DNA from 2 places in the Paenibacillus sp. FSL H3-0457 genome. Region 2 is predicted to be linked to the other one. Evidence: predicted binding sites of a transcription regulator. Region 2 holds the regulator's gene; the other holds the start of a gene.
The links. The regulator CtsR, encoded in region 2, represses protease genes until heat stress. The targets are predictions, from matches to a motif close to ATGGTCAATAAAGGTCAAACA.
Positions count from the first base shown of each region.

Region 1: clpP (ATP-dependent Clp endopeptidase proteolytic subunit ClpP) is a predicted target of CtsR. The motif match lies at 12,787-12,807, and genes of this name have one in related genera.

Region 1 covers NZ_CP150283.1:171,898-188,482, forward strand. The annotation lists gene MHH25_RS00845 (hypothetical protein) at 1-261, opposite strand, end outside; gene MHH25_RS00850 (tetratricopeptide repeat protein) at 691-2,424, shown strand; gene trxB (thioredoxin-disulfide reductase) at 2,596-3,555, shown strand; gene MHH25_RS00860 (AI-2E family transporter) at 3,718-4,749, shown strand; gene MHH25_RS00865 (ROK family glucokinase) at 5,195-6,145, shown strand; gene rapZ (RNase adapter RapZ) at 6,197-7,096, shown strand; gene MHH25_RS00875 (YvcK family protein) at 7,110-8,096, shown strand; gene whiA (DNA-binding protein WhiA) at 8,103-9,041, shown strand; gene MHH25_RS00885 (HPr family phosphocarrier protein) at 9,271-9,540, shown strand; gene MHH25_RS00890 (SIMPL domain-containing protein) at 9,697-10,449, shown strand; gene MHH25_RS00895 (DUF4163 domain-containing protein) at 10,837-11,934, shown strand; gene clpP (ATP-dependent Clp endopeptidase proteolytic subunit ClpP) at 12,102-12,698, opposite strand; tRNA gene MHH25_RS00905 (tRNA-Arg) at 12,875-12,949, opposite strand; gene MHH25_RS00910 (sugar-binding domain-containing protein) at 13,408-14,433, shown strand; gene gap (type I glyceraldehyde-3-phosphate dehydrogenase) at 14,540-15,547, shown strand; gene MHH25_RS00920 (phosphoglycerate kinase) at 15,699-16,585, shown strand, end outside.
Region 2 covers NZ_CP150283.1:6,187,681-6,204,265, reverse strand. The annotation lists rRNA gene MHH25_RS27465 (16S ribosomal RNA) at 1-351, shown strand, start outside; tRNA gene MHH25_RS27460 (tRNA-Ala) at 460-535, shown strand; rRNA gene MHH25_RS27455 (23S ribosomal RNA) at 746-3,668, shown strand; rRNA gene rrf (5S ribosomal RNA) at 3,812-3,928, shown strand; gene MHH25_RS27445 (GNAT family N-acetyltransferase) at 4,107-5,282, shown strand; gene MHH25_RS27440 (CtsR family transcriptional regulator) at 5,744-6,205, shown strand; gene MHH25_RS27435 (UvrB/UvrC motif-containing protein) at 6,237-6,761, shown strand; gene MHH25_RS27430 (protein arginine kinase) at 6,790-7,860, shown strand; gene MHH25_RS27425 (ATP-dependent Clp protease ATP-binding subunit) at 8,046-10,508, shown strand; gene radA (DNA repair protein RadA) at 10,781-12,148, shown strand; gene disA (DNA integrity scanning diadenylate cyclase DisA) at 12,162-13,238, shown strand; gene pssA (CDP-diacylglycerol--serine O-phosphatidyltransferase) at 13,284-14,015, shown strand; gene MHH25_RS27405 (hypothetical protein) at 14,141-14,536, opposite strand; gene MHH25_RS27400 (PIN/TRAM domain-containing protein) at 14,710-15,795, shown strand; gene ispD (2-C-methyl-D-erythritol 4-phosphate cytidylyltransferase) at 15,878-16,573, shown strand; gene ispF (2-C-methyl-D-erythritol 2,4-cyclodiphosphate synthase) at 16,570-16,585, shown strand, end outside.

The DNA.
Region 1 (16,585 bases), 990 kb from region 2:
ATGTATAAATTCAGGGCTATAATATGGTTCTTCTTCCACGGGCACTTCAACGGAGTAGACCTCAGGTACAACATCATTTAATTTCAAAGGATACCCGGTTATACCAAAGGACACTAAATCCAGTTCTTGAGACTCGAGCGCGCTCAGTACATCCTCTAATGTGAACTTATTTTCTATGTTGTCTATATCTTTTGAACATCCATTCAAAGCAAACAAGCAGATTAAGATGAATATAAGTGGTTTTATCTTTGAGATTCTCAATATAACATCCCCTTAAAATATTTATTTTTTATTACATACGTGAAAAAGAGGCTGACCGTCAGAGCTAATATACGTTGTTTGATTTTTAATGGAGATAAACTACTAAAAAGGACAATAAGGATAATAATACCATAGGCCACTCTCATTATAACCGGTCCGAATCCAGTTAGACGCCGCGTAACCGACAAGAATGTACTAATGCAATGCTACAAAGAGAGTCTATGGCAAGTGAGTGTAGGAGTCTCTAGGTAAACATGGTTTTCCTTTGAATAAACAACGCTCCAAGGTGATAGGTTTCCGCAAAATGGAATATCATCTTCTTTTGCATTTTTTTCATAAACGACATGAAACTACATATTGAGAAGTGGGCCTTAAGATGTGTTATACTGAAGAGTATGAATGAAATGCAAAGAGGAGGTGCCTTGGAAGATGAAGGGCAAGCTAGTGCGGGCTGAGGGACACCTTGCCAATATTATACCGATTCACTTGGATGCTTCTTTCTTCTTTGAAAGAGCTGTCCGCTCGCTGGACCGTAATCATGTCGACAAGGCATTAAAATATTTTCGCAAAGCTGTTGAATACGAACCGGAAAATCCGGTAAATCATTGTAATATGGCGGGTATATTATCGGAGAAGGGGGATTACGAAGCCTCCAATGCCATTCTGGCTAACGTGCTGGAAGTGGTAGATCCGTCGATGACGGAATGTTATTTTTATATGGCGAACAATTATGCAAATATGGATCGGTTTGAGGAAGCCGAGCAAGCACTTGTTACCTATCTGGAGGAGGACACTCAAGGTCAGTTCATGACGGAAGCCGAAGAGATGATGGAGCTTCTGTATTATGAGCTGGATCGTCCGACTAAACTGAATCGAATCAAATCACGCAAAGGTGTAGTGGAGCACGATCAGGCACGGGAACTGCTGGAAGAAGGAAAATTTGCACAGGCTGCTGAATTGCTTGAAGGCATGTCTTCTGATTATCCTGATTACTTGGCTGCCCGTAACAATCTGGCACTCGCCTACTATTATATGGGTCTGTTTCCCAAAGCAAAAGAGACTATTGCCGAAGTGCTTGAACAGGAACCAGGTAATCTGCATGCACTCTGTAATCTGGCCATTTTCCATCAAAATGAGAACCGGGCTGATCAAGTGCTGCTTCTGATCAAAAAATTGCGGGTCATCGTGCCCTTCCAGCACGAACAAGTCTACAAACTGGCGACAACGATGGGAATTCTGGGCCAACACGATACGGCTTATGTTCACTTCCGGCGTTTGCTCAAGGACGAAGAGACAGCTGCTGATCCGGCACTTGCTCACTATGCAGCCGTGGCGGCTTATAATACAGAACGTTATGATGCTGCTGAGCGTTTATGGCATCATGTGTCCAAGCTTGATCCGGGTTCCGAAGTATCCCGGTATTATCTGTCAGGTCTTGAGGCTGTAAAACAAGGCGAGCAAGAGCCAGAGAAGCTAAGTTATCACTATCATCTGCCATTTGATGAGCAATTCAGACAGTGGGAGAACTACGGTAGTGGCATACCTGAAGAAATGAAGAATGATCCACTGATTCGCTCATCCTTCTTCTGGGCATTGCGTCATGGTGATCGGGCAACCAAGCTACAGGTTATTCATGCGCTTGGGATGATCGGTGACTATGAGGTGCAACAGGCTCTGCAATCCTTTATTGAAGAGCCTGGAGAAGAACAGGATCTGCTTGAGGTAGCACAAACTGTACTGAACGGATTGAAATCGGCTGAACATGAGGATCGGAATACTCAGGTGGTTCGACCCTTTTCTCCTGTAGCCTTGAAGTCTATTGGGAAGGTTCAATCCACATCAGAACAATCGGACACTGGTTCAACCTCCCATTGGCAGGCGGTTGTTGATCGTGCGTTACAGATGTCTGAAGCAAAGGCTGAGTTGCAGCAAGAGATGGAACGGCTCTGGACGGATTATGTATCCCGGGTACATCCGGAAGTTCCGGGTACGAAGCAGATTGAGGGTTGGGCTGCAGGACTTGAATATTTGGCAGCGAAGAATCACAGTCGGCCCGTTACCTATCAAAGCATTGCTGAACGGTATGGGATATCGGCATCAACGGTTAGCAAGTATGCTAAACAGATTCATTCGGTTTGTAACAGCAAGCCACCACTAGTATAGAAAGTTCGCTTCAACTCGTTTTCAGAAAGACATCATCAGGTGAAGGATACAACAACCGGGAAAACGGGTAAACTTAACGAATGGGCTTCGTAAACGCCTGTAGGGTATCATCTTGGCAAGTTCATCGCTAGTACAACACATTCTCACCTTAATTAAGGAGGCTGTATCTATATGTCTAAATACAGAACGATTGTGATCGGAACGGGACCTGCGGGTCTGACAGCAGCGATATATCTGGCTCGTGCTAATCTGAAACCACTGGTTATCGAAGGTCTTCAGCCGGGTGGTCAATTGACGACGACAACGGAAGTTGAGAATTTCCCCGGTTTCCCGCAAGGTATCATGGGTCCGGAACTGATGGACAACATGCGTAAGCAAGCTGAACGTTTTGGAGCGGAATTCAAAAACGGTTGGGTGGAAGAGGTTGATTTCAGCAAACCGCCCTTCAAGGTCAAAGTTGGAGGAATCGGTGAACTGGAAGCTGAATCGATCATTATCTCCACAGGTGCTTCCGCTCGTTACCTCGGTATTCCGGGCGAGCAGGAAAATGTGGGACGTGGCGTAAGTACATGCGCGACATGTGACGGCTTCTTCTTCCGAGGCAAAAAAATCGTGGTCGTGGGCGGTGGAGACTCCGCGATGGAGGAAGCGAGTTTCCTGACTCGTTTTGCAACAGACGTGACATTGGTTCACCGCCGGGATGAATTACGTGCATCCAAGATTATGCAGGATCGGGCTCGCAGCAATGAAAAGGTGAAGTGGGCGTTGAACCGTACTCCAATCGAGGTCGTACCAGAAGCTTTGGGTGTCAAAGGGCTGAAAGTGCGCAACAACGAGACGGGGCAAGAAGAGTTGCTTGAAGCAGATGGCGTATTCGTTGCCATTGGTCACACACCGAATACCGAATTCCTGGGTAATGCGATTGCACTGGACGAACATGGCTATGTTGTCGTTAAACCCGGAACAACGGAGACCAATATTCCGGGTGTATTCGCCTGTGGTGATGTCCAGGATACGAAGTATCGTCAAGCTATTACGGCTGCAGGATCAGGATGTATGGCCGCGATGGATTGTGAGAAGTTCCTTGAAGGAAGCATTGTCCATGATTGGAGCGAAACGTTGGATAAATAAGCATTACATGCGTGAGGTTAGGCATACGCTGGGAATAAGAGACAACGGGAAGTCTCATGAAATGAGAGAAGCCGGAAGGCTTCTCTTTTTTTGAAACTACAGTGGGCATGAGATCGTATACATATAGGGCATATTAGCTGTGAGGTGAAGATTTTGGGGGAAATGATAAAAGATTGGTTACAGAATGCGACAGTGAGACGATTTTTGATCTTGCTCTTGTTCTGTTTAATTTTGTTCAGTATGGGGAGTATGCTGCACATGATTCTGCTGTTGTTCCTGGTGACATATGTCATGAACAGGTTACAGCATTTCATTACAGGTGGTTTGAATCGGTTGTTTCCAATCAATTATAAAGTTGTGGTCATCCTACTCTATATGATTGTGATCGCAGTCATTGTGCTTGGCATTTCCAGATATTCACCACGGATCGTGGATCAGGTCGTCCAGTTGACAAACGAGATTATGAAATTTCTGGATAGTGCAGACGGTGATAATTTTGCATCCAAAATTGCGGGTTATCTTCAATCCTTCGATATTAAAAATTACACCAATGATGCATTGAAATATATTTTCGCTTTGAGCAAATGGCTGGAGTTTATTCTGCTCGTTATCATTCTGAGTCTGTTCTTCTTGTTGCAGAAGCAGGAGATATCCAAGTTCACGTCCAAGTTCAAAACAAGTAAAATTGGATGGTTCTACAATGAAGTTGCTTATCTGGGAGACAAATTCGTATCTTCTTTTGGTAAAGTCATTGAGGCGCAGCTTCTTATTGCGGTGTTTAATACAGTACTGACGATACTGGGCTTATGGATTCTGGGTTTCCCGTATCTGTTCGCTCTGACCATTCTGGTGTTCATGCTCAGTCTGGTTCCCGTTGCGGGGGTTATCATCTCACTTGTACCGCTCTGTCTGATTGGGTATCAGATGGGTGGACTGAAATTAAGCATTATTGTGATCATCATGATTATTGTTATTCATGCTTTGGAGACGTACTTCCTGAACCCAAAACTGATGGCACACAAGACCAAATTGCCAATGTTCTACACCTTTATCGTACTAATTCTGTCGCAACACTTCCTGGGGATCTGGGGACTGATCATTGGTATTCCGATCTTTGTCTTCCTGCTCGATATTCTGGATGTGAACAAGATGGAGAAGACGGAAGAGCCGGTACGTGTAGAAACGAAGTTATAACGTAGAAAAATCAACTGAGTCAGCCCAATTTCTACAATTTCAGATTTTCATAAAAGTAAGGGAGCCTTCCTGTGGATGGAAGGCTCTTTTTTTGTTGGCAATACCGTCATTAGATAGCTTTCTGCGTAAGAATGACAGGTGGCGGGGTGCATAAGATGAGTCACCTATATGAGGGGACGATGTTGATCTTTTATGAATGGAACGAGTGAAGATGCAATATCATGAGTTGAGGCTTCCTCTGTTATAGAGGAAGGAATGAAGCGTGCGTTTATAAATGAAGGTAATGAGGATGTATACGTATTCAAAAACGGTGTGTGATGTGGTTCACAACCCCGGCGGAGCAGGAGGTACTAGAGGTCTTCTCGTCTTGACCCAGGCGTATCCTTCAATTATAGTTGGTACGTAGGACTTAAACTATTTTAGATAGATAAAGGTGGCTTGCAGCATGTCTGAGAAAATCTACGTTGGGGTCGATCTCGGCGGAACAGCAATCAAGGTCGGTATATGCGATGAACAAGGTCAGCTAATGCATACGTATGAAGGACCGACTGAAGTGGATAAGGGCGTAGACACGGTCATCGCCAACATCGAGAAGTATGTCCGACATATCGTAGCCGAATCACCTTACAGTTGGGAACAGCTTGAGGGTGTAGGTGCTGGAGTGGCCGGTTTCACGAATGTACGCGAGGGAATTATCGTTCATGCCCCTAACATCGGATTTCGGAATGTGGCCATTCGTTCGATTCTGGAAGAACGTCTGGGCAAGCCAATCAAAATAGATAACGATGCAAACGTGGCTGCACTGGGTGAAGTCTGGGCAGGTGCCGGCAAAGGCGTAGACAACTGCGTATGTTATACACTCGGTACGGGTGTTGGCGGAGGCTTGATCCTGAATGGTAACATTTATCAGGGTTTCTCCGGTATGGCGGGAGAACTGGGTCATATCAGTGTTGTACCTGATCTGGAAGCCATCAAATGCGGTTGTGGTAAAATGGGATGTGTAGAAACAGTATCGTCTGCAACGGGTATTATCCGTATGGCAAAGGATGCCGTAGAGCGCGGGGATCATACGTCACTGGCACTCGTCGACAAGATTGCAGCCAAAGAAGTATTTGATGCTGCCAAGGCAGGCGATGAAGTGGCACAGCGCATTGTGAATCGTGCGGCCTTTTACCTGGGCAAGTCCATGGCTACTGTAGCAGCTGTCATTAACCCGGAGATGTTCATCATCGGTGGCGGCGTATCCAAAGCGGGCAATTTCTTGTTTGATGAAATCCGTACTGTGTTTGCTAAGCTGACGCCAGAACCGTTGCAAGATGGGGTTCAGATTCTGGAAGCTACACTTGGTAATAATGCAGGTATTGTGGGTGCAGCAGGTCTTCTCTTGCGTTCCTAGTATCCTCGTAACAATATATGAAGACAGCAATATGATAAGGAGGGGACATTTATGCTTGAAGGTGAAGGATCACCAGGCACAGGCGCCACGCTCATTATCATTACGGGCATGTCCGGAGCAGGTAAAACCATTGCAGTACAAAGCCTGGAGGATCTGGGTTTCTTCTGTGTGGATAATCTGCCGCCGGTATTGATTCCGAAATTTGCGGAACTAATTGAACAGTCAAACGGCAAGATTGGTAAGGTTGCATTGGTTATCGATCTGCGCGGGCGTGAATTCTTTACGGCTCTGTCCGAGTCTTTGAACTATATTAAAGATCATTTTACCATTCATTGCGAAATTTTATTCCTGGATGCTACAGATTCTGTACTTGTTCAGCGTTACAAAGAAAGCAGGCGCAGACATCCACTGGCTCCTGAGGGCATGCCGTTGGACGGCATCCGACTGGAACGCAAGATGTTGGAGGAACTCAAAAACTCTGCGACTCAGGTACTGAATACAAGTACAATGAAGCCTGCTCAACTGAAAGAACGTATCATATCCCGTTTTTCTCATCTCGAGAGCCAAATGCTGTCGGTGAATATTACGTCGTTTGGATTCAAGTATGGCATTCCGATTGATGCTGATCTGGTGTTTGATGTACGTTTTTTACCGAATCCGCATTATATTGATCATTTGCGACCGAATACGGGACAGAATAGTGATGTGTACGAATATGTTATGAAGTGGCCAGAGACACAGGCATTTCTGACCAAGCTGCTGGATATGCTGCATTTCCTGATTCCGCAATACCGGAAGGAAGGCAAAAGCCAGGTTATTATTGGAATCGGCTGTACCGGAGGCAAGCATCGTTCGGTAGCAATATCGGAATATTTGGGCAAGATGTTGGGAAGCAGCGAGACAGAAGCTGTTACCGTGAGCCATCGCGACGCTGACCGGGACCGTCATTGAAGAGGGTGAAGGGATGAAAGAGGCCGGACCACGAAGAGAACGTCCGAGAATAGTTGTAATGGGCGGCGGAACCGGATTATCCGTGATGCTGCGCGGTTTGAAAGAGAAGCCGCTGGATATCACGGCCATCGTCACAGTTGCAGATGACGGTGGAAGTTCAGGCATCCTGCGCAATGAGCTACAGATGCCGCCTCCGGGCGACATTCGCAACGTGCTTACGGCACTGGCTGATGTAGAACCATTGCTTTCAGATATGTTGAAGTACCGTTTCAATACAGGCGCGGGGCTTGCAGGCCACAGCTTGGGAAATTTGATTTTGGCTGCAATGACGGATATTTCGGGCGACTTTGTGACCGCAGTGCGGGAGCTTAGCCGCGTGTTTGCCGTTCGAGGTGAGGTATTGCCAGCAGCCGGGCAGGCCGTTGTGTTGCATGCGGAGATGGAAGATGGGACAATTATTACAGGTGAGTCCAAAATCCCTGAGGCGGGTGGACGCATCAAACGTGTTTTCCTTGAACCGGATCACGTGGAGCCGTTGCCAGAGGCAGTAGAGGCGATTCGTCAAGCTGATGCTATTCTGATCGGGCCAGGCAGCCTCTATACAAGCATCCTTCCCAATTTACTCGTACCTAAGCTTGCAGAAGCTGTGGTAGAGGCTGATGCGGTGAAGATGTTTATCTGTAATGTGATGACACAGCCGGGAGAAACGGATAACTATACGGTAAGTGACCACCTTAAGGCGGTACACGAGCATATAGGTCATCAGCTCTTCGACTATGTTATCGTAAATAATGGTGACATTCCGCTGCAAGTGCAAAATAAGTATGCGGAAAAAGGAGCAAAACCGGTTGTACTGGATATGAATGTACTCGAAAGTGCCGGTTATCAGGTGGTTGCAGATACCCTTGTTCTGTTCAAAACCTATCTGCGTCATGATGCCGACAAGTTAAGTCATCACATCTACCAACTGGTACAAAATTGGATGTTACGGAAGAGGTGAAGTCCCATGTCGTTTGCAGCACAGACCAAAAAAGAGTTAACCATGATCGAGAGCGAACCGTGCTGCGAAAAGGCGGAACTTTCAGCCCTCATCCGTATGCTTGGTGCAGTGCAGTTATCGAATAAAAAAGTGATCTTGGATATTTCGACGGAGAATGCCGCGATTGCAAGACGGGCATACTCTCTGCTTAAAAAGCATTTTCAAGTGCATACGGAATTACTGGTCCGCAAAAAAATGCGGCTGAAAAAGAACAATGTATATATTGTTCGTATTCCAACCATGGTGCAGGAGATTCTCAATAGTCTTCATATTGTATCTGAGGGCTTTCTCTTTACCCCAGGGATCAGTACGGAATTGTTTCAGCAAAACTGTTGTAAACGGGCCTATCTTCGCGGTGCATTTCTCGCAGGTGGATCGGTTAATAATCCGGAAGGTTCCTCGTACCACCTGGAGATTGCGTCTATGTATGAAGAGCACTGTCAGGCACTGGTTGACCTGGCCAATGAATTTCATCTGAATGCCCGGTGTATAGAACGGAAAAAAGGATTCATCCTATACATTAAGGAAGGCGAGAAAATCATTGAGCTGCTCAGCATCATTGGTGCTCATCAGGCCTTGTTCAAGTTTGAAGACGTACGGATTATGCGCGACATGCGTAACTCCGTTAATCGGATTGTCAATTGTGAGACCGCCAACCTGAATAAGACCATCGGAGCGGCGGTGAGGCAAATCGATAATATCCGGTTGTTACAAAAGGAAGTTGGTCTGGAATCTTTGCCTGAGAAGCTTCGCGAAGTGGCGGAGGTTCGACTGGCTCATCCGGATATTAACTTGAAGGAAGTTGGCGAGCTCCTTAAAGGTACAGTCAGTAAGTCGGGAGTGAACCATCGGCTTCGTAAAATTGATGAGCTGGCTGAGAAAGTACGCACAGAACGTTATGGTTAAGACGGAGTAGGGTAAAGTAACAAGGTCGGGAAAGTTAGCCCTTAAGGATCTGGGAGACTCACTTAGGTCATTGGATGAGCTGTGCAAAAGATGAAATTAGGGCAAGATAATGTCCTCCAAAGCACCCTGAGTTTTTTCTTCTAGTGTCCTGCACGGGTTAATGGTATAATGTTGTATAAATATAATTGTGTATTTAATGTCCAGATTTCATAATAGGGGGTAAGTTTCCATGACAAAGCACCCGGTAGTTGTCCGTTTGAAAACGGGTCTCCATGCCAGACCTGCGGCACTGTTCGTTCAAGAAGCGAATAAGTACTCGTCTGAAGTGTTCGTCGAGAAGGACGACAAAAAAGTTAATGCAAAAAGTATCATGGGGATCATGAGCCTTGCAATTAGCACAGGTACGGAAATCCAGATTAGTGCAGAAGGCGCGGATGCCGAACAGGCTGTAAACGCTTTAGTTAGTCTGGTAAGCAAGGAAGAGCTCGAAAACCAATAAGATATGATCAATCTAATGAAGAAGTCCCGAAAGGGGCTTTTTTGTGTTTTTCACGTTTATGCTATCGTCAAGTGCAACATTATGGAATTTGTCCCGTCTGTTAAGGTATCAAATCGTTTAAAGTTTGAGATGTTAACACATAAGGAGGCTATCGTGATGGGTAAACAATGGATGAAACCGTTTGGTGCGGTGCTGGTGGCAAGTACGTTGCTTGTTGGAGGAACAGCATGGGTTGCACCAGGTAACTATGCTTACGCTGCAGAGGTTCAGGGTGTACAACAGAATGTGATTAATGTTGTGGGTAAAGGTGAGATTCAGGTGAAGCCTGATATCGCTTATCTGTCCATTGGTGTGAACAGTACTGCAGAGACAGCTGCATCTGCTCAAAAAGCGAATGCTGCCAAAGTTCAAAAGGTATCCAACTTGCTGAAGAATACGTGGAAGATCAGTGCAGACGACATTCAAACGAGTCAGTTCTCTGTACAACCCAACTATACGTATAGCGAAAAAGACGGACAACAAATTAAAGGATATACAGCGCATCATACGCTGACAGTCACATATCGTCAGATGGACAAGATTGGCGAGTTGCTCGATGCTGCTTCGGGTGCGGGTGCCAACAATATTGAAAACGTACGCTTTACTGTAGAAAATCCGGAAAGTTATGAATCCCAAGTGATTGAAAAAGCTGTTGCCAATGCAGATGCGAAAGCGGGCGCCATTGCAAAAGCAGTTAAGCGTCAACTGGGTGCTGTTCTTTCCGTGAGCCAAGGTGATGCCAATGTGCCTGTATTCTATGCAAGCGAGGCGTTGATGTCCAAAGCACAAGATACAGCAGGTGGTACTGAGATTGAAACGGGCCAGGTTAAAGTAAGTACAATCCTGAATATCACGTATGAAATGAAATAAATAAGAGTGAACTAAGGATTGTAAACTCAAGAACCTTTTTAAGTGTCATTTGAAGGGTACAACGAAATAATGACAAAGACTTTGTCCTATGGACAGAGTCTTTTTTTGTTGGAAAAGCAAACTTTGATGAAGTTATATAGAAGGGTACCTTTTTGAAGCAACATGAAATGCTGTATATTGGTATCTTTTTTGTATAGTTGTTCGTGACAAAAAGGTCATATCCCCATATATTTTCCTACTGATATTCATCAACATTGTAACTCGAGCTGTAAACCTTTCCGAAATCGGGTTAATTATAATAGAGAGGTGAGCGTATGAGATATGCGATCAGGTCAGGATTACATACGCAATGATCCCTAATTGTGAATTCAGAGAGGAGTTTTATATATGACATCATGGAAAAAATGGACAAGTGCGTTGCTTGCAGCAGGAATTATTGTAGGTAGCGGTTCGGTGTGGCAGGACAGTTCGGTTCAGGCGGCATCGGTATCCTCGAAAGTGACAACCACAGCTGAGGTGACCCTGAAGTCGGGTGGAAAAACACTGACTCAAAAAGGACTTCTTCAAGGTGGTTCAACTTGGGTATCTCTTACGGCAGTTAAAGATGTGGCAGGTGGAACGCTGAAATATGATGCGAAAACCAAGTCATATACGGTAACGGCAGCCAACAATGCGATGACCGTTAGCCTGATGGATGGACAGCCAAACGTTTATATTAACGGTTATTACCCTCAGGTGGAAGCAAAATTGATTCAGGGTCGATTATATATCCCATTCTCGGCAATGAGAGATTATCTGGGTGTACAGGGGAATTGGGATGGCAAAACCAAAACGTTGACACTCAGCAAGGTGAAACAAAATAACGTTAAAATTAAAGCGGCAACAGTTAATGTTACTGTAAAAAATGCTGAAGTAGATGTTCAATATCCGCAAGTGAGTGGACTTGCCAGCAAAGAAGCTGAAGCGGCGATCAACAAAGTGCTGAAAGACGAAGTGGATGCTTATGTAGCTGACTTCAAGAAACAGACATCTGAATTCGGCGGTGCAACAGCCAACCGTCCATATGCATTTGAGAGCTCCTATGTAGTGACGTACAACGAAAAAGGCGTGCTGGGACTCATTACACAACGATATGAAGATTATGCTGGCGCTCATGGCATGACATACCGTACTGGCCACACCTTTGCACTGGACACAGGCAAGGAGCTTACATTAGATGATGTGCTGCAAAATAACAAAACCATGCGCGAGACGTTGAGTAAAAAAGTGGGTGAACAACTGAAAGCCCGCGGTGGATACCTCGACGGTTACAAAGGGCTGAATAAAGATCAAGATTTCTATGTGACACCAACGGGTGTAGTTGTGTTCTTCCAGTTGTATGAGTATACGGCGTACGCAGAAGGATTCCCTGAAATGCCATTTACGTATAAAGAGCTTCTCCCTAAAGGCACGGAACCTTTCAGTAATGTAAATGGAACCAAATAAAGAATCATTATTATGCACTCTTAAGTTTTCTTCCTTATAAAATGAAAAAAGAAGCCCCCATCATAATTATGATGAGGGCTTCTTCTCGTATAGACAACACAATTATATGTTGCTGATTACGTTAGGTGTTGATTATGTTAACGCATAGACCGTGGTCTACGTCACACTTAGATGCCTTGTGATCCTACGTTTTCGATGACTTTATCAATGATACCGTAATCGGCGGCTTCAGCAGCACTCATGAAGTAGTCACGATCTGTATCTTTCTCAATCCGCTCCAGCGGTTGACCTGAACGCTCAGAGATGATGCGGTTCAACGTATCACGCATTTTCAGGATGCGGCGAGCACGGATTTCGATGTCAGAAGCCTGACCTTGTGCACCACCAAGTGGTTGGTGAATCATAATTTCACTGTTTGGTAATGCAAAACGTTTACCTTTTGCACCGGCATTCAACAAGAATGCACCCATGGAAGCCGCCATACCTACACAGATGGTAGATACATCCGGTTTGATGAATTGCATTGTATCGTAAATCGCCATACCGGCTGTAATCGATCCGCCTGGGCTGTTGATGTATAAGTGAATGTCTTTCTCCGGATCTTCCGCAGCCAGGAACAACATCTGTGCCATAATGGCATTAGCCACTACGTCATTAACATCGCTACCAAGGAAAATAATACGATCCTTCAGCAATCTGGAGTAGATGTCGTAGGCGCGCTCACCCCGGTTGCTCTGTTCAACGACCATTGGAATAAAACTCACGTGAAAAACCTCCTTGGAATGTAAATGTTATTGGTGTTTATACTTAAACTGTTACCGTATTACCCACATAATAAACAATTCCAAACAAAAAGTCAAAGAAAGTCAAACTAACTTGCAAAAAAAAGAAACCTTTCCGGTTTCATTGGTTAAATGGGTTATGAGCTGTTAAATAAAAATGGCGCGCCCGCCAAGAATCGAACTTGGATCTCAGGCTTCGGAGGCCTACGTCATATCCATTGGACCACGGGCGCACATTAATTTGCTACCAATTTATGTAGCTTTCTAAATATATGACAGCAATAATGATTATAGCTCATGAAATATTTAATTGCAAGCAGTTCGTTGTGGTATTGGTTTGGATTAACCTAAAAATGATCATGATGAAGAAGAGTGGATAAAGAGTGCATTTAAGTAAATGCTATTAGAGGTTTTGGACATGCCGTATGAAATGTAATTCTGAGCGATATGTAGATTGAATTCATTTGTTTCTTCTATATATGGTATGTGTGAGCTAGTCCTAGATCATGGAAGTCTGGGATTGTGAAAATAGGCGCGTACAAACGCTGAATGCGTGTCGAAATAACACGTTGAAACACTTGCATGTCGCGTCAGTTTTAGGTAGAATAGACGTGGGACTTAAAAAGTTAACCCGGGACGTTTTAGGGCCACGAAAGAGAGCTTAGAACGAGAACTTGCGGGAGTGGAAAGCATGCGAACGATTTTAGAAGTACAAAAGCAGCTTCTGCCTGATCTCATGGATATCTTGAAAAAGAGGTATACGATTCTGCAACAGATCATGTTATCGGATGTGATCGGACGGAGAACGTTAGCTAATTCCATGCAGATGACCGAGCGGGTTCTGAGGGCTGAGACCGATCTGTTAAAGGCTCAGGGACTTATTGAAATTGACAGTGCAGGAATGAAGATCAGTGAGGCAGGGTATGATTTGCTGCAGCAGTTAGAGCCCGTAGCCAAAGAGCTGTTCGGATTATCCGAGCTGGAAGAGCGCATCAAGCAAGCCTACGGTCTGCAAAAGGTAGTTGTGGTTCCTGGTGATTCGGACGTTTCTCCATTTGCCAAAAGGGAACTGGGCAGAGCCGGAGCGAAGGCTCTCGGCAATATCATGAGTGACAACGACGTTGTCGCCGTTACTGGTGGTTCAACAACGGCCGAAGTCGCAGAACAACTAAATCCGCCAACATCGCTCAAAGGTGTCTGGTTCGTACCAGCACGCGGTGGACTTGGAGAAAGCCTTGAAATTCAGGCTAATACGATCGCATCCACAATGGCAAAACGGGTAGGGGCGCAATACAAACTCCTGCATGTACCGGATTTGCTCAGTGATCATGCCTATGAATCATTAATCCAGGACCCTAGTGTTCAGGAGATTCTGCAGCTGATCAGGCAATCACGGATTGTTATTCATGGAATTGGTGATGCCGTAGAGATGGCCAAAAGACGCAAACTTGCGACGGAGATTATAGATGAACTTCAGGAGCAAGGGGCCGTATCTGAATCTTTCGGTTATTACTTTAATGATCAGGGTAAGGTGGTACATACCATGCTTACACTGGGTATGCGACTTCAGGATATTGAACGAACCGATGTTGTGATTGGAATTGCAGGTGGCAAAAGCAAAGCTGCTGCTATACATTCCGTGTTACGATTTGGTCAGGAAGATATTCTGATTATTGATGAGGCTGCTGCCGAAGTCATCGTTGCTGAAATGGAATAAGGTTTTACTTTGTATCACAACTATTGTTGTCTTGACGGACTTCACCGTCTGTCTTGAATATATAAGTTTCATAAAAAATTAATCAAAACTTGGGAGGAACTTACTCATGATTAAAGTAGGTATTAACGGTTTTGGACGTATTGGACGCTTGGCATTCCGCCGTATTCAAAATGTAGCAGGCATCGAGGTAGTAGCAATCAACGACTTGACTGACGCTAAAATGCTCGCTCATTTGCTCAAATATGATACAACTCAAGGTCGCTTCGATGGCGATGTTGAAGTACACGATGGCTTCTTCAAAGTGAACGGCAAAGAAGTTAAAGTATTGGCTAACCGTAACCCAGAAGAACTTCCTTGGGGCGACCTGGGCGTAGATATCGTTCTGGAATGTACTGGTTTCTTCACAACTAAAGAAGCAGCTGAGAAACACTTGAAAGGTGGAGCTAAGAAAGTTGTTATCTCCGCACCAGCTACTGGCGACATGAAAACCATCGTTTACAACGTAAACCATGAAATCCTCGACGGTACTGAAACTGTAATCTCCGGCGCATCTTGCACAACAAACTGCCTGGCACCTATGGCAAAAACACTGCAAGACAAATTCGGAATCGTTCAAGGTTTGATGACTACAATTCACGCTTACACTGGCGACCAAAACACGTTGGATGCTCCACACCCTAAAGGTGACTTCCGTCGTGCTCGCGCAGCAGCTGAAAACATCATCCCTAACACAACTGGTGCTGCTAAAGCAATCGGTCTGGTAATCCCAGAACTGCAAGGCATCCTTGATGGTGCAGCTCAACGTGTACCAGTAGCTACTGGTTCCCTGACTGAGCTCGTAACTGTTCTGAACAAAAAAGTAACTGCTGAAGAAGTTAACGCAGCTATGCAAGAAGCTTCCGATCCAGAAACTTTCGGATACACAGAAGACGAAATCGTATCTTCCGATATTCAAGGAATCACTTTCGGTTCCCTGTTTGATGCAACTCAAACTAAAGTTCTGACTGTTGGCGACCAACAATTGGTTAAAACTGTAGCTTGGTATGACAATGAAATGTCCTACACTGCACAATTGGTTCGCACTTTGGAGCACTTTGCAAAAATGATTAAGTAATATCTGTAATAACATAGAGCGGAAACAGATGCTATATTGTTTCCGCTCTTTATATATCTACATTTTGCAAATTTCTCAAAAACACCAGGATTGACGAGGGATTTTAGCTCTTGATTGGTCCACCAAATACATGGGTGCGGAGGAAATACAGATGAACAAAAAAAGTGTACGCGATATCGAATTGACAGGAAAACGGGCTTTTGTCCGTGTAGATTTCAATGTGCCGCTCGAAGATGGTAAAATTACAGATGACAAACGTATTCGTGCAACGCTTCCTACAATCAACTTCTTGATTGAAAAAGGCGCTAAAGTCATTTTGGCAAGCCACATGGGTCGTCCTAACGGCGAAGTGGTTGAATCTTTGCGTTTGACTCCAGCAGCTGAGCGTTTGTCTGAATTGCTTGGTAAAACAGTTGTTAAAGCTGACGGTTCTGTTGGTGACGCTGTTAAAGCTCAAATCGCTGAACTGAACAACGGCGACGTATTGTTGCTTGAAAACGTTCGTTTCCACGCAGGCGAAGAGAAAAACGATCCGGAACTGGCAAAACAATTTGCTGAACTGGCTGACGTTTTCGTTAACGATGCGTTTGGCGCGGCTCACAGAGCACACGCTTCGACTGAAGGAATCGCTCACTTGCTTCCAGCAGTGTCCGGTTTGTTGATGGAGAAAGAACTTGAAGTGTTGGGTAAAGCAATCTCCAACCCTGAGCGTCCTTTCACAGCTATCATTGGTGGATCCAAAGTTAAGGACAAAATCGATGTAATCGACAACCTGCTGAACATTGCAGACAACGTAATCATCGGTGGCGGTCTGACTTACACGTTCTTCAAAGCACAAGGACATGAAATTGGACAATCCTTGCTGGATGATTCCAAACTTGATGTTGCTCTCGGTTTTATCGAAAAAGCGAAAAAATTGGGCAAAAACTTCTACCTGCCGGTAGATATCGTAGTGTCTGACGATTTCAGTGCGAAAGCAAACACACAAATCGTTGACATCGATGGTATCCCAGCAGATTGGGAAGGTATCGACATCGG
Region 2 (16,585 bases):
CAAATCATCATGCCCCTTATGACCTGGGCTACACACGTACTACAATGGCTAGGTACAACGGGCTGCGAAATCGCGAGATGGAGCCAATCCCAACAAAGCTTGGCCTCAGTTCGGATTGCAGGCTGCAACTCGCCTGCATGAAGTCGGAATTGCTAGTAATCGCGGATCAGCATGCCGCGGTGAATACGTTCCCGGGTCTTGTACACACCGCCCGTCACACCACGAGAGTTTATAACACCCGAAGTCGGTGGGGTAACCGCAAGGAGCCAGCCGCCGAAGGTGGGATAGATGATTGGGGTGAAGTCGTAACAAGGTAGCCGTATCGGAAGGTGCGGCTGGATCACCTCCTTTCTATGGAGAATCGTTTCCTGCAACGGAAACATTCAAATATGCAGGTTCTCAGAACCTGCAACAGCAACACAGTTACTTATCCATTTGTTCAGTTTTGATGGAATTTGAGGGGCCATAGCTCAGCTGGGAGAGCGCCTGCCTTGCAAGCAGGAGGTCAGCGGTTCGATCCCGCTTGGCTCCACCAAACAATTTCATCTATTTGGCTTGTTCTTTGAAAACTAGATATCGAAACGAAACAAACGCGAATTAGAACATTCCTTTAAGCTGAACTTGTGCAAACAAGTCAAGTGTATAAAGGTAGTTAAATTGCTTTTGTGATGGTATCGGGTGAGAGCGACTTTTGGCTTTGCGCAAGCAAAACAAGGGAAGCGAGCGACCGAAACCGGAACAAAATGGTTAAGCTACTAAGAGCACACGGAGGATGCCTAGGCGCTAGGAGCCGATGAAGGACGTGGCGAACAACGAAACTGCCTCGGGGAGCTGTAAGCAAGCTTTGATCCGGGGGTGTCCGAATGGGGAAACCCAGCTGGGGTAATTTCCAGTTACTCATAACTGAATACATAGGTTATGTAGAGGCATACCAGGGGAACTGAAACATCTAAGTACCCTGAGGAAGAGAAAACAATAGTGATTCCGTCAGTAGCGGCGAGCGAACGCGGAGAAGCCCAAACCAAAGAGCTTGCTCTTTGGGGTTGTGGGACGTCTCACATGGAGTTACAAAGGAACTTAAGCGAAGAGGTCTGGAAAGGCCCGCCAAAGAAGGTAAAAGTCCTGTAGTTGAAAGTCTGTTCCCTCCGAGACGGATCCCGAGTAGTGCGGGGCACGTGAAACCCCGTATGAATCCGGCAGGACCATCTGCCAAGGCTAAATACTTCCTAGCGACCGATAGTGAAGCAGTACCGTGAGGGAAAGGTGAAAAGCACCCCGGAAGGGGAGTGAAATAGAACCTGAAACCGTGTGCTTACAAAAAGTCAGAGCCCGTTTTAGGGGTGATGGCGTGCCTTTTGTAGAATGAACCTACGAGTTACGTTCCCGTGCAAGGTTAAGGTGAAGAGCCGGAGCCGCAGCGAAAGCGAGTCTGAATAGGGCGACTTAGTACGTGGACGTAGACCCGAAACCGGGTGATCTACCCCTGTCCAGGGTGAAGGTGCGGTAACACGCACTGGAGGCCCGAACCCACGCATGTTGAAAAATGCGGGGATGAGGTGGGGGTAGCGGAGAAATTCCAATCGAACTCGGAGATAGCTGGTTCTCCCCGAAATAGCTTTAGGGCTAGCCTCGGAAAACAGAGTCGTGGAGGTAGAGCACTGATTGGGTGCGGGGCCCGCAAGGGTTACCAAGCTCAGTCAAACTCCGAATGCCATAGACTTACTTCCGGGAGTCAGACAGTGAGTGCTAAGATCCATTGTCAAAAGGGAAACAGCCCAGACCATCAGCTAAGGTCCCCAAGTGTGTGTTAAGTGGGAAAGGATGTGGAGTTGCACAGACAACCAGGATGTTGGCTTAGAAGCAGCCACCATTGAAAGAGTGCGTAATAGCTCACTGGTCGAGTGACTCTGCGCCGAAAATGTAACGGGGCTAAACACACCACCGAAGCTATGGCTTGATGCTTTGCATCAGGGGTAGGGGAGCGTTGTATAAGGGTTGAAGGTGTACCGTAAGGAGCGCTGGACATTATACAAGTGAGAATGCTTAGATGAGTAACGAAAAGATCAGTGAGAATCTGATCCGCCGAAAGCCTAAGGGTTCCTGAGGAAGGCTCGTCCGCTCAGGGTAAGTCGGGACCTAAGGCGAGGCCGAAAGGCGTAGTCGAAGGACAACAGGTCGAAATTCCTGTACCACCGTAAGCCGTTATGAGCAATGGGGGGACGCAGTAGGGTAGTGACGCGGACTGATGGATGTCCGTCTAAGCAGTAAGGCTGATGTGTAGGCAAATCCGCACATTGTAAGGCTGAGCTGTGATGGGGAGCGAAAATTATAGTAGCGAAGGTCATGATCTCACACTGCCAAGAAAAGCCTCTAGCCAGGTGATGGTGCCCGTACCGCAAACCGACACAGGTAGGCGAGAAGAGTATTCTAAGGCGCGCGGAAGAACTCTCGTTAAGGAACTCGGCAAAATGACCCCGTAACTTCGGGAGAAGGGGTGCCCCGGTAGTGTGAATAGCACGAGGGGGCCGCAGTGAAAAGGCCCAAGCGACTGTTTAGCAAAAACACAGGTCTGTGCGAAGCCGTAAGGCGAAGTATACGGGCTGACGCCTGCCCGGTGCTGGAAGGTTAAGGGGAGTGGTTAGGAGCAATCCGAAGCTGTGAACCGAAGCCCCAGTAAACGGCGGCCGTAACTATAACGGTCCTAAGGTAGCGAAATTCCTTGTCAGGTAAATTCTGACCCGCACGAATGGCGTAACGACTTGGGCGCTGTCTCAACGAGAGATCCGGTGAAATTTTAATACCTGTGAAGATGCAGGTTACCCGCGACAAGACGGAAAGACCCCATGGAGCTTTACTGCAGCTTGATATTGAATTTGGGTACGATCTGTACAGGATAGGTGGGAGCCTTTGAAGTGTGAGCGCCAGCTTGCGTGGAGGCAACGTTGGGATACCACCCTGATCGTATCTAGGTTCTAACCTGGTACCGTAATCCGGTGCGGGGACAGTGTCAGGTGGGCAGTTTGACTGGGGCGGTCGCCTCCTAAAGAGTAACGGAGGCGCCCAAAGGTTCCCTCAGAATGGTTGGAAATCATTCGAAGAGTGCAAAGGCATAAGGGAGCTTGACTGCGAGACCTACAAGTCGAGCAGGGACGAAAGTCGGGCTTAGTGATCCGGTGGTACCGCATGGAAGGGCCATCGCTCAACGGATAAAAGCTACCCTGGGGATAACAGGCTTATCTCCCCCAAGAGTCCACATCGACGGGGAGGTTTGGCACCTCGATGTCGGCTCATCGCATCCTGGGGCTGAAGTAGGTCCCAAGGGTTGGGCTGTTCGCCCATTAAAGCGGTACGCGAGCTGGGTTCAGAACGTCGTGAGACAGTTCGGTCCCTATCTGTCGTGGGCGTAGGAAATTTGAGAGGAGCTGTCCTTAGTACGAGAGGACCGGGATGGACGTACCGCTGGTGTACCAGTTGTTCCGCCAGGAGCATCGCTGGGTAGCTATGTACGGACGGGATAAACGCTGAAAGCATCTAAGCGTGAAGCCCCCCTCAAGATGAGATTTCCCAGTATGTAAGACCCCTTGAAGACGACGAGGTAGATAGGCTGGGGGTGGAAGTGCAGCAATGCATGGAGCTGACCAGTACTAATCGGTCGAGGGCTTATCCAATAGCAAGTTGTAAATCGCATGTTTCGTTTCGAATCTAGTTTTCAGAGAACGATCTCTGAAATGAAAATTGGTACATCACAGAACGTGTGTATGATTTTCAGTTCCATATCTGATTTTAAGAAGCTATGCTTCGACAAATCGCGTTTGGTGGCGATGGCGGAGGGGTTCCACACGTACCCATCCCGAACACGACCGTTAAGCCCTCTAGCGCCGATGGTACTTGGACCGCAGGGTCCTGGGAGAGTAGGACGCCGCCAAGCGAAGAACCACTGCCGATGTTATTCGGTGGTGGTTTTTATTTGTTTATTTTAGGGGATGCGAAAGCATCTCCTATTTGACTTTGTAAGAATCCTCTGACACACTCTAAGGGGTACATATATCAGATATCAGGCCATGATTTGGATTGATATAACTCTAGCGAATGGGGTGTAGGACAACATGGAAATTCAGAAATTGACGGTAGATGATTTTGAACCGGCGATGGCACTCTCCGAATATGCTTTTCAAGTAGTAATGAGTGAAGAACAGAAAGAAAAACGGCGGAGTCAATTTTCGTCACAGGATATATGGGGTGTATATGAGGACGGGCAGCTAGGAGCCAAACTTCACATCATTCCTTTTCAAACCTATATTCATGGCAGATCGTTCGAGATGGGCGGTATTGCGGGTGTTGCCACCTGGCCAGAGTATAGACGCAAAGGCTGGGTAGCGGGTCTGCTGAAGCATGCGTTGGAAGAAATGAATCGTAACAAACAGAGCATATCATTCTTGCATCCATTCTCTTTTGGTTTCTATCGGAAGTATGGATGGGAGACGTATGTTGAATTTAAACGTTATAAAGTACCTACAGCTCATTTGCCTCTGAAAAAAGCGACACCTGGAACGATTCGACGTGGGGATCCAGGCCTCAGCATATTAAAGGAAGTATACAGTGCTTATGCTGAGCGTTATAACGGAACTCTGGTTCGGGATGATGCAAGGTGGGAGAATTCAGTTCTTGTTAATGGGACCAGCCAGAAGGCTGTATATTACGATGAAGCTGATGCAGCACAAGGTTATCTTTTATATGAGGTTAAGGAAAATAAATTTACCATTAAAGAGATCATCTATCTGAATGAAGAGGCTAGGCAAGGGCTGTGGACCTTCATTGCTAACCATGATTCCATGATCCAGGAAGTTACGTTGCAGGCGCCTGCCAGTGATACGCTTGCCTTCCAATTGGATAATCCACGGATTCAGCAGGAGATTGTACCTTATTTTATGGCGCGTATCGTTAGTGTAGAGCAGTTTATATCCCAGTATCCATTTGCAAGCCAGGACTCACCGGTGCAGATTGTACTTCAGGTAGAAGATGCCCACGCTCCATGGAATGAAGGGGTATGGCAATTAAACGTGGCAATGAACGGAACAGCGTCCATATGGAAAACATCGGAGCCAATTACTGATGATCAGATCATTAAGGTGGATATTCAATCCCTTACCGCGGTCCTGATGGGATATCGCAGACCAACGGAAATGGCACGAATCGGAAGAATTCACGGACCGAACACAGCAATCAAGGCTTTGGAACAAGCGATTCCTGAACGGGAAACCTATTTGCTCGATTTCTTCTGATGACTATTCCCACTGCTCCATTTAACTTGATTAGCTTATATAGAAATACGGCGTGATTGAAAGACCAATGGACTTCTCCAGCAATTTTGGGGAGGTTTTTTTGTGTCCGGGGAATATTTCGTGTAAAATCGTAAAAAATGAATAGTGACCCCACTTGGCAAAACCACAAAATATGCTATAATGGTTATAAAGTCAAAGAAAGTCAAAGTCAACTAAAGGTTTAATACTTAAGTAGCTTTCTTTCTACAATCTGATGCATGATCGCCAATATACGGGATTCATTTCATCAGAGGATCAAGGGAATATTAAAGGACCTTCGTGCTTCCTTCGCTCTCCTGTTGGCACCTGTGGAAGCAAGATTCGCTGTTTCCCTGATTGGTTAAATGGGTAGAGAAGGTGTACTCTGTGGGGGCGTGTGGGTCCTTATTGACTTAACGTTTCAGACAGTGGAGGATGATTGGATGCGTAATATCTCTGATATTATCGAACGATATCTGAAGAGTATTTTGCATGAAAGTCCCGAAGGAATGGTTGAAATTCAGCGTAATGATCTGGCAGATCAATTCTCATGTGTACCTTCCCAGATCAATTATGTCATCAGCACACGTTTTACACTCGAGAAGGGATACCTGGTAGAGAGTAAACGTGGCGGTGGTGGTTATGTTCGCATACAGCGCATTGAATTACCGGCCCAATCAGCTCTGCATAATCATTTGCACCATAGTATTGGTGAAGAGATCGGGCAGACAGCTGCCGAAGGTCTGATCTATCAATTGGAAGAAGCGCGCTTCTTGAGCAAGCGGGAAGCCGGGTTGATGCGAGCTGCTGTATCTAGAGAGGTTATATTGGTCAAACTTCCTTACCGGGATCAAATTCGTGCCAGAATGTTGAAGGCGATGTTAATATCTTTGCTCGGTAAATGAAAACTATCGGGGTCAAAGGAGGTACATCAATATGCTGTGCCAAGAATGCAATAAACGTCCGGCGACACTTCATTTTACGAAAATCGTAAATGGAGAGAAGACGGAATTCCATATTTGTGAGTCATGTGCCCGTGAAAAAGGGGAAATGATCCCTGGAACAGCAGGTGGGTTTTCCATTCACAACTTGTTGTCCGGATTGCTTGATTTTGATCCAGCCGGCAAAAGTGGATCGGCAGGAACACCACCTGCAAAAGCTCTTCAATGTGAAGAGTGTGGTATGACGTACGCACAATTTAGTAAGATAGGACGCTTCGGCTGCAGTTCATGTTATAAATATTTTGACAGCCGTCTGGATCCTTTGTTCAAGCGGGTTCATGGTAATACGTCCCATGTAGGCAAAGTGCCTGCACGAGCTGGTGGTCGCATCAAGGTGAAACGGCAAATCGCTGATCTGAAGCGTGAGCTCCAGGAGAGCATCGCGCAAGAGGAATTTGAAGAGGCGGCCCAGATCCGTGACCAGATCAGAGGACTTGAAAAAGGAATAGCTCAGGAGTAAAGTTTGTCATGAGTAGGAGGGATGCGTAATGCCTAATCTGCGCTTTACAGAGAAGGCGCTCAGCGACTGGATGCGCAGTGATGCGGCTGATTCCGAAATTGTCATTAGCAGCCGTGTCCGGATTGCACGCAACCTTCAGCATGTTCCGTTTCCGATGCTGGCTTCCAATGAGCAATCGGAAGAGGTGCTGAATAAGCTGAGCGAAGTACTTCAATACGATGACGTTCATGCCTTTGGGGATTTTCATACGTTGGATCTGATCGATATTGACGAACTCGACAAACGGGTGCTGGTGGAGAAACATCTCATCAGTCCAAGTCTTGCGAATGAATCCAGGAATGGTGCGGTTATTCTCAGTGAGGATGAGTCTGTCAGTATTATGATTAATGAAGAGGATCATCTTCGTATCCAGTGCCTCTATCCGGGGTTCCAGGTGAAAGAAGCCTGGGAGAAAGCTTCCGCAATAGATGATGCTTTTGAAGCGCATGTGGATTATGCTTTTGATGATCGCAGAGGATACTTAACCAGCTGTCCTACTAATGTAGGTACAGGTGTCAGAGCATCGGTTATGATGCACTTGCCTGCCCTCGTGATGACACAGCAGATAGGCCGTATTCTAACCGCAGTTTCCCAAGTGGGATTGACGGTAAGAGGAATATACGGTGAAGGTAGCGAGGCGATGGGTAACCTGTTCCAGATCTCGAACCAGATTACATTGGGACAGACCGAACAGGAAGTCATTGAGAACCTGCATGGTGTTGTGTTACAGATGATTGGTCATGAACGTACAGCCAGAGAACGGTTAATTACCGACTCCAGACTGCGGATTACGGATCGTGTCATGCGTTCTTATGGCATATTGTCTCATGCAGCTATTGTTGATTCCAAGGAAGCTGCACAGCGCTTATCGGATGTACGCCTTGGCGTGGATCTCGGATTGTTGGATGGACTGTCCATTACGGTAATGAATGAGTTGAATGTCATGACACAGCCGGGGTTTTTGCAGAAAACATTCGGGGAAGATATGCGCACAGATGAGCGTGACATCTACCGTGCTCAGTTGATTCGTGATACGATCAATGCAGCGAAGCAGTCCTAGTTTAGCCTGATATTGTATTGAATTATGGTTTCATGCCGCATTGCGGCTTTTATATAATAAGGCATGTACAAATGCCGAATGACTTTATTCGCAGCACGGCTGCAAACAAAAATGATATGAAGAATACGACGGTTATTTCATTATATGACCCTCGTTTTATCCAAAACCATGGAGGTGCAGGAGATATGATGTTTGGAAGATTTACGGAACGGGCCCAAAAGGTGCTCGCACTCGCGCAGGAAGAAGCTGTCCGTCTCGGTCATAATAACATCGGTACTGAGCATATTTTGCTCGGCCTCATTCGTGAAGGCGAAGGCATCGCAGCCAAAGCACTGATCGGCCTGGGACTCGGATTGGAAAAAATTCAGGATGAAGTAGAAACGCTGATTGGCCGTGGCCAAGAGCAACCTACCAACATTGCATATACGCCACGTGCGAAAAAAGTAATTGAACTGTCTATGGATGAAGCTCGTAAATTGGGCCACACTTATGTAGGCACAGAGCATATCCTGCTTGGATTGATTCGTGAAGGCGAGGGTGTTGCAGCACGTGTGCTCAATAACCTGGGAATTAGCCTGAACAAAGCACGGCAACAAGTGCTGCAATTGCTTGGCAGCAGTGAAGCTGTATCCAGTCATAATGGCACACCTGCCAATGTAAGTACACCAACGCTGGACAGTCTGGCACGTGATCTCACGGCTTATGCGAGAGAGAACAACCTGGACCCAGTCATTGGACGTAGCAAAGAAATTGAACGTGTCATTCAGGTGCTCAGCCGTCGTACCAAGAACAACCCGGTATTGATCGGTGAGCCAGGTGTAGGTAAAACAGCGATTGCTGAAGGCCTTGCACAAAAAATCATTGCAAATGAGATTCCGGAAACATTGCGCGACAAACGTGTAATGACCCTGGATATGGGTTCTGTAGTCGCTGGAACCAAATATCGTGGTGAGTTCGAAGATCGTCTGAAAAAAATCATGGATGAGATTCGCCAAGCAGGTAACATTGTCCTGTTTATCGACGAATTGCATACCTTGATTGGCGCAGGCGGAGCTGAAGGTGCCATCGATGCTTCTAACATTTTGAAACCGGCTCTGGCCCGTGGAGAATTGCAATGTATCGGTGCGACAACACTGGATGAATATCGTAAATACATCGAGAAGGATGCAGCGCTTGAGCGTCGTTTCCAACCGATTACTGTAGATCAGCCTTCTCCGGAAGAAGCGATTCAAATCTTGCACGGCTTGCGTGACCGTTATGAGGCGCATCACCGCGTGAAAATTACGGACGAAGCAATTGTGCAGGCGGTTAAACTGTCTGACCGTTACATTACAGACCGTTTCCTGCCAGATAAAGCGATTGACCTGATTGATGAAGCGGGTTCCAAAGTAAGATTGAACTCTTACACGATCCCACCAAACCTGAAACAACTGGAAAGCCGTCTGGAAGATATCCGTAAGGAAAAAGACGCTGCAGTTCAAAGTCAGGAGTTCGAAAAAGCAGCAGCTCTGCGTGATACGGAACAAAAAATCCGTGAAGAGCTGGATGTAACGAAGAACCAGTGGAAAGAGAAACAAGGTCGCACCGATTCCGAGGTTACTCCTGAGGATATCGCACAAGTGGTAGCCAGCTGGACTGGAATCCCTGTGAACCAACTGAAAGAAGAAGAGACACAGCGTCTGATGAATCTGGAGTCTATTCTACATGAACGTGTCATCGGTCAGGATGAGGCAGTGAAGTCTGTCAGCCGTGCGGTTCGTCGTGCTCGTGCGGGACTTAAAGATCCAAAACGTCCGATGGGTTCATTCATTTTCCTCGGCCCTACAGGGGTAGGTAAAACAGAACTTGCTCGTGCTCTGGCTGAAGCGATGTTCGGCGATGAAAATGCAGTAATCCGGATTGATATGTCCGAGTATGGTGAGAAGCACTCGACTTCCCGACTTGTCGGAGCGCCTCCAGGATATGTTGGGTACGAAGAAGGTGGTCAGCTGACAGAGAAAGTTCGTCGCAAACCATATTCCGTAGTCTTGCTCGATGAAATCGAGAAAGCACATCCAGAAGTATTCAATATCTTGTTACAAGTGCTTGAGGATGGCCGACTGACGGATTCCAAAGGTCGCGTCGTTGACTTCCGCAATACGCTGATTATCTTGACATCCAACGTGGGTGCCGAAGCGATCAAACGTAACTCTACACTGGGCTTCACTGCAGTTGTAGATGCAGGAGCAGATTATGACAACATGAAGGGGAAAGTAATGGATGAGCTGAAGAAAAGCTTCCGTCCAGAGTTCCTTAACCGGATTGATGAAATTATCGTGTTCCATTCACTCGAAGAAAAACACATCGCTGAAATTGTTACGCTTATGAGTGAAGAACTTCGTAAACGACTGCTCGAACATGAGGTCGATTTCGAACTCACTGATAATGCCAAGTCTTTCCTTGCGAAGTCAGGCTTTGATCCAGCTTACGGTGCGCGTCCGCTTCGTCGGGCGATCCAGAAGCATATCGAGGACAAATTGTCCGAAGAGTTGCTCACAGGTAACGTAACCAAAGGGGATTCATTGCTCATCGACGAAGAGAACGGTGCACTGTCTGTTACGAAAAAAGACGTGGTCGTTCCGTCCAATGAGGAAATCGAAACTAAATAATATTTAGCAAGCTTTGGAGTTAAACTTCAGCTTGTATTGATCCATAATCCTTAATCAAATCCTTCTCGGCTTCGGCCGGGGAGGATTTTTTTCACTTTGGACAGAAGACGGACATGATTATGTCAGGAACATGTGTAAAGTTTGCGATAATCCTTTACGAAAAATCTCAAACAATGGTAAACTTTTAGTAACCCTGCACGTCAGGGAGTTTGGGTGAAATTCGTCGAATAATGCAAAATGCTGTTATAAAATTAAATTATAGGAGTGCTGAAGTGGCCAAAGTTAAAACCAAGTTTCAATGTACGGAATGCGGCTATGAAGCCCCCAAGTGGTACGGTAAGTGTCCGGGTTGTCAGTCATGGAATTCAATGGTGGAAGAAACAGAGACGGTGGTCAAAACACAAGGGAGAAATTCTCCTCTGTTTGACAGTAAAGATAAACCGCTTCCTATCATAGATATAGATAGCGGTCAGGAACCGCGTGTACAGACTGGAATCGGAGAGTTGAACCGGGTATTGGGTGGCGGAATCGTTCCGGGTTCACTCGTTCTGGTGGGCGGAGATCCGGGTATTGGTAAATCAACGTTGATGTTGCAGACGTCCCATGCTCTGACGCATTCGGGTTTGCGTGTGTTATATGTTTCCGGTGAGGAATCAGTCAAGCAAACCAAATTGCGGGCAGACCGTCTCGGGGCACTCTCTGCCGAGTTGTATGTACTGTGTGAAACCAATATGGAACGTGTAGAGGAAGCGGTGGATCAGATCCAGCCGCATTTTCTGGTCATCGACTCCATTCAGACGGTATATCTTCCCGAAGTTACCAGTGCGCCTGGTAGTGTTGCACAGGTAAGGGAATGTACGTCAAGGTTCATGCGGATTGCCAAAGGCAGAGGCATTGCAACGGTTCTTGTGGGGCATGTTACCAAAGAAGGTGCCATTGCCGGTCCACGTATGTTAGAACATATGGTGGATTGCGTGCTTTATTTTGAAGGAGAACGGCATCATACGTATCGCCTGCTGCGTGCGGTGAAGAACCGTTTTGGTTCCACCAATGAGATTGGTATTTTTGAAATGGGCGAGGATGGACTTCGTGAGGTGGGCAATCCGTCCGAACTCTTTTTGTCGGAACGTCCATTGGGTGTAGCAGGTTCAACGGTAGTTGCCAGTATGGAGGGTACACGCCCTCTGCTCGTGGAATTACAGGCGTTGATCTCGACGACCCATTTTCCTTCTCCTCGCCGTATGGCAACAGGGGTAGATCTGCATCGATTAAATCTGATCATTGCAGTGCTGGAGAAACGGATGGGCATGTTTTTACAGACCCAGGATGCGTATCTGAACGTGGCTGGTGGAGTACGATTGGATGAGCCCGCTGTAGACTTGGCGGTTGCCGTCAGCATTGCATCCAGTTTGAGAGATGTACCGACCAAGCCGGATGACGTCATCTTTGGCGAGATCGGTCTGACAGGTGAAGTTCGAGCCGTATCACGGGCCGAACAACGAGTGAAGGAAGCCGCAAAGCTGGGCTTCAAACGAGTCATTTTACCAGAAAAAAGCTTAAAGGGCTGGAAACATCCTCGCGGGATACAACTGATCGGTGTGAATACCGTGGCAGATGCACTAGCGGTTGCTTTAGATTAGGGGGCATAACAAGATGAAAGATATGAGCCAACTGGATAATATGAATGAGTTGTTAAGGCTGATCGCACCAGGTACACCTTTCCGCGAAGGTCTGGAAAATGTGCTGCGCGCCAAGACGGGCGCACTGCTTGTTGTAGGATACAGCCCTGAAGTAATGGAAGTGGTGGATGGGGGATTCTCAATTAACTGTGATTTCTCCCCGAACTATCTGTACGAACTCGCCAAGATGGATGGAGCCATTATTCTTAGCGAGGATTTGAAGCGTATTCTTTACGCCAATACCCAGTTAATCCCGGATTCATCTATCTCTTCATCAGAGACGGGGATTCGTCACCGGACGGCAGAGCGTGTAGCAAAGCAAACGGGTAAATTGGTCGTATCCATATCACAGCGCCGGAATATCATTACCTTGTATCAGGGAACACTTCGTTATTCCCTCAAGGAAATCGGGGTTATTTTGACCAAAGCGAATCAAGCGATTCAAACCCTGGAGAAATACAAAGCGGTATTAACACAGTCCCTTACGAATCTGAGTGCTTCGGAATTTGAGGAATTAGTAACGATTCCTGAAGTGGTTAATGTGATTCAGCGTACCGAAATGGTGATGCGGATCAAAACGGAAATCCAACGGTACATTCATGAACTCGGGAATGAGGGACGACTCATTTCCATGCAAATGGAAGAACTTGTGGGTACAACGGAAGAAGAAGCCTGGTTATTGTATAAAGACTATGCCCGTGACGACAGTGATGACAAAATCCGTGAAATTATCGTGGGACTGAAAAGATTGTCGGACGATGAGTTGCTGGATGCACATCATATTGTCCGTCTGCTCGGCTATCCTTCATCAGCGGCTACTTCAGAGGATTCGGTTGCCCCTCGTGGATTCCGGGTATTAAATAAGATCCCCCGCCTGCCCAATGTCATTATCCATAATCTGGTGGATCAATTCGAACAATTGCCTCATGTTATTATGGCTACAATTGAAGAACTGGACGAAGTGGACGGTATTGGTGAAGTTCGTGCCCGGACCATTAAGGAAGGCCTCAAACGTTTGCAGGAGCAAATGTTTATCGACAGACAGATGTAAGGGTTTGCCTATATAAAGGCTTGAAATGGATGAGGTGAAACAACGATGCTAACCAGATTCATTCCGAATCTCTTTACCCTGGGTAATCTGTTTCTTGGAATGATGGCAATTTTGCTTGCGATTGATGGAAATTACAGTTTGGCTGCCATTATGGTCATTGTAGCGATGCTACTGGATGGTCTGGATGGCCGAGTGGCACGTGCACTTAATGCTCAAAGTGAATTCGGTAAGGAACTGGATTCCTTGTCTGACATGGTTTCCTTTGGTGCAGCACCAGCCCTGATCATATTTATGGTGTCGTTTCAAGATTCAATGCCGATCCTCGCCTGGATCGCAACAGCGGCTTTTCCGATCTGTGGAGCCATTCGTCTTGCACGGTTTAACGTTCGTCCGGGTATTCCCGGATACTTCACAGGTCTGCCGATACCGGCAGCCGGCGGGGTACTGGCCACACTGTCCTTGTTCAATAAGGATATTGGCCCAGTTAGCATGATGATTGCTACATTGCTGTTATCGTATCTGATGGTGAGTTCGCTTAAATATCCCAATTTCAAAAAGGTCGGGTTGCCACGCAAGGCAATCTGGATTGCACCATGGGTTGTGTTATTTGCCATAGCCGTAGCCGTTATTTTCCCAGAGCAGTTATCCAAATTGATCTTTATTCCGCTGGTGTTATACGCCTTGTATGGAATGAAGCATAATGTGCGAACAGCGGCCTCGCGTAGTCGGGCGAAAAAGCGCAAGGATGAGAAATCCTCCCGTCCTTCCGATCGTTAAGTCGCCTTGGGGACAACACTATACAAAGAAAGCACGTACTCTCCTGAACTGGAGAATGCGTGCTTTTTGTTTATTCAGATCTATTTACGGTAAAAGAAACCCTTACGGACGACATACATATCTTCTTACGACAGATTAAACATCCCTAACGTTGAACACTTCTGTGATTCGTGATTTACGACCTCTTCCATGTTAATGTCCAGCAGATTGCAGAGAGCCGACATGTAGAACAGGTTCCGCCCTAGCTCAGAGCTGATGACCTCTCTGCAGTTCTCACACAACTCACCTTCCACATGCGTTTCCAGCAGGCCCTTGGTTTGAGCGATATCGCTCTCCGGGGCATATTTCTGCTTGGTGGCGTGCAGCTCGATGCAGCCGCATTCGGTAATGGCTTTGGACACGGCACGGTTAACAGACGCTCCGGCTTGTCCCGTTTTGGACAGTACATCAATCAGGCTGCGATGACGCAACAACAGTTCAGAAACTTGATCCTGGAAAGCCTGTAAACTTAGCGTACTCATTTTGCCACTCACCTCGGGATATGAATTGAATTCATTATATGCCAATAATTTACCTACTTTCAACTGACGATTGCAACATTTCCAAAAAGTTCTTCCAGATGGGATTAGCAATTCAGGAATTGGATCATACTGGATATAAAGATCAAGATACATTGAAGGAGGTGCAGGGACTAATGTGGAAAAAAGGCATTTTAACTTTTACAGGATTGTGCGGTGCATGGTTCGGCTACACGGCATATCATCTGGCAGGAAAATCGGTCCCATGGATGGCGGAGTGGATTCAGTCAGCAGGATTACTGGGAGCTGGTATATCGACGCTGCTGGGAGCTGTAATGTTTATGGCTGTATGTAATATTGGTGGAACATTGATGGCAGACAGGCTGCATAGTGGAATTGATTCATTGGCAAAAGTACCTATGAACGAATTGGCTGCAGGTGCTACAGGTACCGTTGCAGGATTGCTCGTGGCCTTGCTACTTTACCCTGTTGTGGGATGGATGGGGACGGCAGGAGAGGTGCTGCAAGTGGCGCTGACGGTGATTAGTGCTTATTCCGGTTATACCCTTGCCATGGCGAAGAAAGACGATCTGGGGGCCTTCTGGATGTCTGGACGATGGGGTCATCCCGAGGTGGACGAGGATAGACGGATGGAAGAACATAAAATTCTGGATACCAGTGTTATTATCGATGGGCGTATCGCTGATATATGCAAAACCGGATTTATTGAAGGTACGATCGTAATTCCGGAATTTGTTCTGGAGGAGTTACAGCATATTGCTGATTCATCGGATCTGCTCAAGCGGAATAGAGGACGGCGTGGACTGGACATTTTGAACAAAATCCAGAAGGAACTTGATGTAAAAGTCCTGATTTACGAGGGGGATTTCGAGGAAATCTCCGAGGTGGACAGCAAACTGGTTAAACTGGCTAAAGTGCTTCAGGGCAAAGTGGTCACCAATGACTTTAACCTGAACAAAGTGTGCGAACTCCAAGGTGTATCTGTGTTGAACATTAATGATCTCGCCAATGCGGTTAAGCCGGTTGTTCTGCCAGGTGAGGAGATCATGGTGCAGATCATCAAGGATGGCAAGGAGCATGGTCAAGGTGTAGCCTATCTGGATGATGGCACAATGATCGTTGTGGAGGGCGGACGCGAGTATATCGGCATGATGATGGAAGTGCTGGTGACCAGTGTGTTGCAGACTTCAGCCGGACGAATGATTTTTGCCAAGCCGAAACTGTTGGAAAAAGCCCAATAAAGCGGTATGATGGGTAGTGTATCGTTGAATGATATTGTATATCTTTGGACGATAAACTGACAGACAAGGCAGGGATTGCGGCATGGATAAAGGGTGGGGCGTTGTCATTGTGGCAGCAGGTCGCGGAACCCGGATGGGGACGACCGAGAGCAAACAGTTTCTGTTGCTGCAGGACAAGCCCGTTTTCATACATACGCTTGAGGTATTTGCTGTGCTGGACGAGATCCGCGAGATGGTGCTGGTCACAGGAACCGCAGATGTTGAACGCTGCCAGGATTGGGTAAAAGAATACCAATTGGCTTCACGTGTCCGTGTTATCCCCGGAGGGAAAGAGAGACAACATTCTGTCCATAAAGGCCTTGAGGCACTTGGGACGGATTGGGTTCTCGTTCACGACGGGGTACGTCCTTTTGTGAACCATGAGCAGATCAAGGGATGCATGGCGGCCGCCATAGCCGGTGGTGGAGCAGCTGTACTGGCGGTTCCCGTGAAGGATACGATCAAACAAGTGAATGCGGAAGGTGTCGTTACGGCGACGCCAGACCGCAGCAGTCTGTGGAGCATTCAAACCCCGCAGGCTTTTCGTCTTTCTTCCCTGCTCTCCGCCTACGAATCAGCCGAGCAGGACGGATTTCTGGGGACAGATGATGCTATGCTGGCTGAACGTCAGGGAATGTCGGTCAAGGTTGTGGAAGGCAATTATACCAATATCAAATTAACAACGCCGGAAGATTTGCAATATGCTGCGTTTTTGCTGGGGGGAGAGAAGAAGCGATGATACGTGTAGGAC